2 regions of the Marinococcus sp. LNHM3E3-2.2 genome follow, and region 1 is predicted to be linked to the other one. Evidence: a T-box and tRNA genes for the amino acid it is inferred to sense, from the RefSeq annotation. Region 1 holds a T-box; the other holds one or more tRNA genes.
The links. The T-box of region 1 lies ahead of thrS (threonine--tRNA ligase). A T-box ahead of a tRNA ligase gene usually reads a tRNA of that ligase, here a tRNA-Thr.
Positions count from the first base shown of each region.

Region 2: it has a tRNA-Thr gene. The T-box ahead of thrS (threonine--tRNA ligase) is inferred to sense a tRNA for this amino acid. The anticodon was not compared.

Region 1 is NZ_JBQLIC010000007.1:16,301-20,720, reverse strand. Features, by position in the region: gene dnaI (primosomal protein DnaI) at 1-495, shown strand, start outside; gene mqnC (cyclic dehypoxanthinyl futalosine synthase) at 637-1,746, shown strand; T-box leader at 1,797-2,013, shown strand; gene thrS (threonine--tRNA ligase) at 2,077-4,017, shown strand; gene infC (translation initiation factor IF-3) at 4,214-4,420, shown strand, end outside.
Region 2 is NZ_JBQLIC010000017.1:18,233-22,652, reverse strand. Features, by position in the region: gene ACTRXF_RS14775 (sensor histidine kinase) at 1-362, opposite strand, end outside; gene ACTRXF_RS14770 (response regulator transcription factor) at 359-1,057, opposite strand; gene ACTRXF_RS14765 (DUF1648 domain-containing protein) at 1,094-1,591, opposite strand; gene ACTRXF_RS14760 (hypothetical protein) at 1,626-1,817, opposite strand; gene ACTRXF_RS14755 (hypothetical protein) at 1,814-2,026, opposite strand; tRNA gene ACTRXF_RS14750 (tRNA-Thr) at 2,196-2,271, opposite strand; gene zupT (zinc transporter ZupT) at 2,364-3,173, opposite strand; RNA gene ssrA (transfer-messenger RNA) at 3,365-3,727, opposite strand; gene smpB (SsrA-binding protein SmpB) at 3,805-4,284, opposite strand; gene rnr (ribonuclease R) at 4,366-4,420, opposite strand, start outside.

The sequences.
Region 1 (4,420 bases):
GCAGCACTGCATTTCGCATCGACCACCGTGCCCGGAGAAGACGGACAGGGGCTTTACCTGTATGGAAAATTCGGGGTCGGTAAAACGTATATTGCCGGAGCCATCATGAATGAACTGGCGGAGCGAAACATCGGCTCGATGATTGTACACGTGCCGGACTTTTTCCGTGAGATCAAAGAATCGCTTTCGGATAATACGGTGAGGGAAAAGGTGGACAGCGTCAAAGGCGTGCCGGTGCTCATACTCGACGATCTTGGAGCCGAATCGATGAGTGCCTGGACAAGAGACGATATTTTAGGAGTTATTCTGCAGTACCGGATGATGGAAAAGCTTCCTACTGTTTATACTTCCAACTATGATTACAGTGAACTTGAAGAGCATTTGACGTATTCCCAGAAGGGTGGTAACGAGCGGCTGAAAGCTAAGCGTATCATGGAGCGCATCCGCCCTTTCACAGAAGAAGTGTTCATGGACGGACAGAACCGCCGGGGATAATTGGAAATGCATAGGGCATTCTAAGTGTATAATACAAATAAATATGCTACCATGATGATAGCGCCCAGCATGCAGAAAATGGGTTGGATTCGCGGTATTTTCATGCGAGCGCCACAAAGGAATTTTCTGGAGGGTATACAAATGAGCATTGATGGAATACTGGAACGTGCATTAAACGGAGAACGACTGACAATGGATGACGCTGTGCGCTTGTATGAAAGCGATGAAATAGAAAAAATGGGAGCTGCCGCAGATGAAATTAAAAAACGCTGGCACCCCGAGCCTGTTGCTACCTTTAACATAGGACGGAATGTCAATTACACAAACGTCTGCGATACCTTCTGCCGTTTCTGTGCATTTTACCGCCGGCCGGGATCGGAAGAGGGATACCTTCTTTCGGATGACCAGATTCTGCAGAAGATTAAAGAGCTTCAGGATGTAGGAGGAGACGAAATTTTAATGCAGGGCGGGACCAACCCGAACCTCCCATTTGAATACTATACGAACCTGCTCAAAAAAATTAAAAGTCATTTCCCTGATGTGACGATGCACTCGTTTACACCGGCAGAGGTGTACAAAATGATGGAAGTGTCCGGCCTGTCCTTGAGAGAGGTATTAACGGCTCTTCACGAAGCAGGTTTGGATTCACTTCCGGGCGGCGGCGCCGAAATTCTCACAGAGAAAACGAGAAAACGGATCAGCCGCCTGAAATGCACGGCCGACCAATGGATTGACTGCATGAAAATGGCTAAAGAGGTCGGTATGCACGGCACTGCAACGATGGTTATCGGCTTTGGCGAATCCAATGAAGAGCGGGCAGAACACCTGTGGCGCATTCGTGAGGCGCAGGATGAATCCAACTGCTTTTTGGCTTTCATATCCTGGACCTTCCAGCAGGATTACACAAGCATGAAAGGCGAGCGTATTACACCGGAAGGCTATCTCCGTAACGTTGCCATTTCACGCTTGTTCCTGGACAATATCCCGAACTTCCAGTCCTCCTGGGTAACAGCAGGACCAGAAACGGGGAAACGCTCCCTTTCCTACGGCTGTAACGACTTTGGCAGTACTATGATGGAAGAGAACGTTGTTTCTTCAGCCGGTACCACACACAAAGTGAACATCAACCGTATTCTTCGTTTAATACGGGAAGCAGGCTACACGCCGGCTCAACGTAATACGAAGTATCATACACTCCGGGTGTTTGAGGGAGAAGAGAACAGCGAAAAAGACTTTGTAATGCAAAACTAAATACAGGTTGCATGAAAAGAAGCTTTTCGCTATGCTGAAATAGCGAAAAGGAAAATGCAAGGATGAGGCCATGAAAATAAAACAGGCGTCCCAGAGAAGAGAACCATGGCTGGAAGTTCTCTACGAACCGTTTTATTTTTACCCCCTCGGAGCTTCGGCAGGGAACAGCAGTATCTGCCGGCGGATCCCCGGCCGTTACCCGGATAGAGTCGTCCCTTTACAGGGGAGGGAAACTAGGGTGGAACCGCGGCTGAGCCCGCCCCTTTCGAGGGGGCGGTTTTTTTATGTGTTTTTCTGTATATTACAGTAATAAAAGGAGGATAAATCACAGTGGCAGAACAGGCAATTACGCTCATATTTCCAGATGGAAATGAAAAGTCATATGACATTGGCACGACGACAGAAGAAGTAGCCGGCGGGATCAGCTCGGGACTGAAAAAGAGTGCGCTGGCAGGAAAAATTAATGGAAAAATGGTGGATCTCCGCACTCCGCTCCGGGAGGACGGTCAGATTGAAATCATCACGTATCAGTCCCCGGAAGGCCTTGAAGTGCTCCGGCACAGCACCGCGCACGCGATGGCCCAGGCGGTGAAGCGCTTGTTTGATGATGTGCAGCTTGGTGTCGGCCCGGTGATTGAAAACGGATTTTATTACGACATTGATACCTCGCACCAGCTGACGCCGGAAGACCTTCCTAAAATCGAAAAAGAGATGAATAAAATCATCGATGAAAATCTTGAAATTATTCGCGAGGAAGTGTCCCGGGAAGAAGCAGTCCGCTTTTTTAAAGAGCTTGGCGACGAGCTGAAGCTGGAATTAATTGAGGATATCCCGGAAGGAGAACAGATCGCGCTTTACCGGCAGGGAGAATTTGTCGATTTATGCCGCGGCGTTCATGTGCCGCAGACATCCAAATTAAAAAAGTTTAAGCTGATGAATATTTCCGGGGCATACTGGCGCGGGGACAGCAGCAACAAAATGCTGCAGCGTATTTACGGAACCGCCTTTGAAAAACAGTCCCAGCTTGACGATCATTTGAAAATGCTCGAAGAAGCTAAGGAGCGCGACCACCGTAAAATTGGCAGAGAGCTCGACATATTTACGACAAGTCAGACAGTCGGACAGGGCCTTCCTCTCTGGCTTCCAAACGGTGCCACGATCCGTCGGATTATCGAGCGCTATATTGTGGATAAAGAAGTGCGTCTCGGCTATGATCACGTGTATACGCCGGTACTTGGTTCCTCCGAGCTCTATAAAACGTCGGGCCACTGGGACCACTATCAGGACGACATGTTCCCGCCGATTGAAATGGATAATGAAACACTTGTGCTTCGGCCGATGAACTGTCCGCACCACATGATGGTTTACAAAAATAAAAAGCACAGCTACCGCGATCTTCCGGTACGCATTGCAGAGCTCGGAACGATGCACCGTTATGAAAAATCCGGAGCGCTTGCCGGTCTTCAGCGGGTGCGGGCGATGACGCTAAACGACGGTCACATTTTTGCCCGTCCGGATCAGCTGAAGGATGAGTTCATTCGTGCTGTACGCCTGGTTCGTGAAGTCTATCATGATTTCGGTATCAAGGATTATACCTTCCGGCTTTCCTACCGGGATCCGGAGGATAAAGAAAAATACGTGGACGATGACCAGATGTGGGAAAATTCCGAGCGCATTCTGAAAGAAGCGATGGATGCGATTGACGCTGAATACGTGGAAGCAGAAGGCGAAGCAGCATTTTACGGTCCGAAACTCGATGTCCAGGTAAAGACAGCAATGGGCAAAGAAGAGACACTTTCCACTGTCCAGATCGACACTCACCTGCCTGAACGATTTGATCTCACGTATGTGGGAAGCGACGGCGGCGAGCACCGTCCGGTAGTCGTCCACCGTGGCATTGTGTCCACGATGGAACGCTTTATCGCTTTTCTGCTTGAAGAGTACAAAGGCGCCCTGCCGACGTGGCTTTCCCCTGTACAGGTGAAAATCATACCGGTCTCGCCTGACGTTCATCTTGACTACGCGAAAGAAGTGGAAATGGCACTGCAGGCCTCGGATGTCCGGGTGGAAGTGGATACAAGGGATGAGAAGCTCGGCTATAAAATCCGCGAAGCCCAGACGCAGAAAATTCCTTACATGCTTGTGCTTGGTGACAAAGAGCAGGAAGCGAACGCCGTAAATGTACGCAGATACGGTCAGCAGGATTCGGACTCACAGCCGCTGAATGATTTCGTGGAAAATGTAACAGCGGCTATCAACGAATATCGATAAAAAGGTTGACGTCCTAATGGGGCCGTGCTAAGATGTCCTAGTGTGAAAATAATTAATCCCTAAAGAAGAAGCGCCCGCTTCTCACCTGACCGACAAACGTTGGCTGGTTATTACTAATATATTGAATGTGTAGAGCATATATTCTGTATACGTGTGGGCGCTTCTCTGTTTTAGAGGGTGTCTGCACGTTTTTTCGTTGTGCCAATGGTATGTATTTGCGTGGAAGCCCCGCGCACTAAATTTCTGGAGGTGGCTTATTATTCGTAAGGACCAAAAGGTAAACGAGGGCATCCGTGCCCGTGAAGTTCGACTCATCGACTCTAACGGAGAGCAGCTTGGAGTAAAATCAAGAAACGAAGCTTTAGAGCTGGCCGGGAAAGAAAACCTTGACCTTGTTCTTGTC
Region 2 (4,420 bases), on a different contig from region 1:
GCGTACCGCTCCCCGTTATGTTCCACCACCCGTTCATATTCTTCGGAATAATATTGAACGGGCTCCTCCGTTAAGCTTCCCTCTTCCGGGGAAGTTACCGTCGCTGCCTCCGACTCATCCTGCAGTACAATTCTGGCCATCCCTTCCGTTGGGGTATACGCCCGGAGCAGCTGTTCGACCGAAAAATTATCCGCGGATTCATTAAACGTGGAGGCTGTCTGTCTTCCTTCTTCTACAGTCTGTTCCACCTCACTTCCGATCATCATGCGGGAAAAGGAAAAGTAAATAGCAAGCACTAAAAGAACGACGAGCACAAATACGAGCACCGATGTATATAAATGAATTTTATTTCCAAGCTTCATGAGAAGTCCTTCACCACGTAGCCAACGCCGCGCACAGTCTGGATATGCGCGGTCCCAAATGGTTTATCAATTTTGTTGCGCAGATAACGAATGTATACGTCCACCACGTTCGTTTCCCCGAAATAATCAAAGCCCCACACCTGCTCTAAAATCTGGTCCCGGGACAGCACCTGCTTTTTGTTTTTCAACAGATAGGAAAGCAGGTCAAACTCTCTGCGCGTCAGCTCTATCGGTTCCCCGCCGGCATACACTTCCCTGGCCGACTCATTCAGCCGCACTTCGCCCACAGAGAGCCACTGCTCTGCTTCGGCTTTCAAAGCTGCTTCTGCCTGAAAGCGGAGCGAGGAACGGACACGGGCGAGAAGTTCTTCAATTTGGAACGGCTTTGTAATGTAATCGTTGGCCCCGAGGTCGAGTCCGGAAACTTTATCCTCCACAGAATCTTTAGCAGTAACAAGCAGAACCGCTGTTTTTGTGTTCTGGCTTCGTATCCGGCGCAGCAGTTCAATACCGCTGATGCCCGGAAGCATAATATCAAGAATAATTAAATCCCACGGCTCCGCCTGGTACATGGCAAACCCCTCAAGACCGTCAGAAGCTTTCTGAACATAATAATTTTCGTAGGTGAGTTCAAGCTCAAGCACCCGCGCAATTTTTTCTTCATCTTCAACAATCAGTATACGTGCTTGTTCCATTAGGCATCCCTCGATACGCTGCCGGATGGCAGTCTATTATGATGAAGAACGTTGGTTCGAAGCTTTACCCCACAAAGTGATTGTTCTCCATGTGAAATAAACAGCGGTTCCAATTAAACAAATAAGGAAAAATGAAGGAAAAAACCACCCGAGTCCCTCGCTTTCATTCAGGGCCGTACGGACGGTCTGCCACTGAACATAGACAAATCCGAGCGACAGCTCTACGAGGAGCACAGAAATGAGAATCTGTCCCTCCCGCTTAAACACTTCTATTTGATGCTCATTCATTCGCACCGGCAGACGGAACCATCCCGGGTAGCGGAGAGAAAAATACGCCCCGATCCAGATAGCGATCAACGCCAGCGGCGGAACAAATAAATAATACTTTGCAGCATATTCGTTCGGGTCTCCGGTGGCGTCGAAAAACTGGGGCACAATGTAGGGAAGACGGGTCCAATAGAAAAGCACAATCGCCAGTATTCCTATTGAAGCCACACCCCCTACAATTAATGCTGTTCTTGCAAACGTCGGCATAACGGTCTGCCTCCTACTATTCTTTATTCCAGCTTCACCACTGCTGCTTTTTTAACGCTTTTGATATCATTACTAGCGTAACAATACAGGACATCGCAATAATGACCATGACGATGCTCCACATCCATTCTCCGGAAATGACGAAGAAAACGCCGAGAATCAGACTTAGCACCACAATAAACCCTTCGAACCAATAAAAGAATTTTACAGCTGCATTTGTGTTCATGACTTTCCTCCTGATTTTTCTTTTGATTTCTTTTTATAGCCTGGCTTTTTTCTGCCCGTCTGGTACGCTCCAAGCAGAGCACTCAGCATGCCAATTGCTGCGACGATAACGTAAAATGTAGATCCGCCAAGCCACAGGAAAAAACCGGCAGTCGCCGCAGCCAAAACTAAAAATATTATATTAAACGTAAACAGCACCGGGGATCTCAAACTACCCCTCCCTTTCGACTTTATCTTATATCAACGTATCATTTTCTTTTCTTATTGCCCATCTTTTCATCAAAAAGAGGCCAAAATATTTCCTCATTGGTCTTTTCTCTTTTTAGACCGGTTTAAAACAAAAAAGCACCCATCTGTATGGGCGCTGTAATGATATGAATGGTGCTAGTGACAGGACTTGAACCTGCGACCTGATGCTTACGAGGCAACTGCTCTACCAGCTGAGCTACACTAGCGAACGTTTACGGCAAGTAATAATATACAAAAAGAAAAATTGGGTGTCAATCAAAAAAACAGAGGCCGGTCGCGGCCTCTTGCTTTCATACACTTAAATAAACAGCAGCAGACTCAAGGCCATTACGGCCATACCACTCACTACCCCGTAAATCGATACGTGGGTTTCATCATATTTTTTTGCCGCCGGCAGCAGTTCATCCAGAGAAATGAATACCATAATGCCAGCCACAGCAGCGAAAATGATTCCAAACAGCGTATCGGTCAAAAACGGCATGAGCAGAAGAAAAGCCAGAATAGCACCAGCCGGCTCTGATAATCCTGATAAAAATGAAAGTCGGAATGCTTTGCGTTTGCTTCCGGTCGCAAAATAAATCGGTACCGAAACAGCTACCCCTTCAGGAATATTGTGTATCGCGATCGCAAGAGCGATCGCAAGTCCAAGGCCCGGGTCATTCAGAGCAGAGGTAAACGTAGCGATACCTTCAGGAAAGTTATGTATAGCAATAGCAAGAGCTGTGAAGGTCCCCATTTTCATAAGGCCCTGGCGTTCAAGCTCTTCCTTTGACATATGCATATCTTCCACCCGCTTTACTTCATGCGGATTTCCTTTTTGGGGGACGAGCCGGTCAATGGCGGCAATAAAAATCATCCCTCCAAAAAATCCCCCGACGGTAACCCACTGGCCTCCGACTTCTCCGAGCGCCCCGACCAGCGACTCCTGTGCCTTAAAAAATATCTCCACCATGGAGACATAAATCATCACACCTCCGGAAAAACCGAGCGAAAAAGCCAAAAACCGGGTATTTGTCGTAGAAGTGAAAAAAGCCAGTATACTTCCGATTCCTGTGGCAAGCCCGGCTCCAAGTGTTAACAAAAATGCATAAATGACATTTGGTTCCATACGCTGCCCCCTTTGTAATCTGATTGGCTTCACGATTCTTTCCCTTATGCAACATTTTAACCATTATTCAAATGTTGTGTCAATGCAAAACTTCCCCCGGCGGAAAGCCGGCGCCGTTTTTCTCTGCGCCGCGAACGAAAAAAGGTGCCCACGGCTGGAAAGCCGTAAGCACCTGTTGTCTCCAGTATGTATGGTGGAGACGGTGGGATTCGAACCCACGTCCAGAGATATTGCCACTTTAGCATCTACGAGCGTAGTCGCTATATTATCATTCACCAGTACGTCAGCCTAGCAACAGGCTTCCGTACGGCTAGTCTGATTAGTCTCTTCAGCCGCCCTCAGACGGAGGGCGAACTGCGTAGCCCACTAAGAGTGAGACCCCAAATCATTCCACGCGGGCGATGGAATGCGGGATCCGCAAAAAGCAGTTGTTACGCTGCTACTGCGAGGTTTTCGTTGTTTTTGCCAGTTATTATTGGCGTGGCATTTTTACGAGCTGCCTCTCGGCTCGCAGCTAAAGCTCAACCTATCCCTGTCGAAGCCGTAACGTCCCCATGTGAAGGATAAGCATGTGCCCATAGGTTTATGAGCGACATACTATATTATAACGAGAGGTCTGGAGCGTGTCAATCTAGTCGCTCATGCCTTTCATGCTGCGATTGATTGCTTTGTCCATTTCACGCTTGGCATCCTGTTCCTTGAGCGCCTGGCGTTTGTCGTATTTTTTCTTACCTTTGGCAAGGCCGATTAACACCTTCGCTTTACCGTTTTTAATATAAACCTTCAATGGAATAATGGAGTACCCGGACTGCATGCTTTTACCAATAAGTTTATTAATCTCCCGGCGGTGCAGCAGAAGCTTTCTCGTACGCAGGGGATCGTGGTTGAACTGATTCCCCTGTTCATACGGGCTGATATGGGCATTATGCAGAAACAGCTCGTTATTATCGATTTTCCCGAAGCTGTCCTTCAGATTCATCCTGCCAGCCCGGATCGACTTTATTTCGGTGCCCCGCAGTTCAATACCGGCTTCGAAGGTATCTTCAATGGTATAGTCATGACGGGCCTTCCGGTTTTGCGCCAGCACACGGTTTTCCGTTTTTACTGCCATCTCCATTCACCTGCCTTCTGTCTTTATTCTACCATAGGGGCCCGGGCGCGTCCTATTGCCCCGGGCTTTCCCGCGATCATATTATTTCTTTTTATTGTTTTTTGAGACTTTCGAGTAAAACGGCTTTTTGTTACCT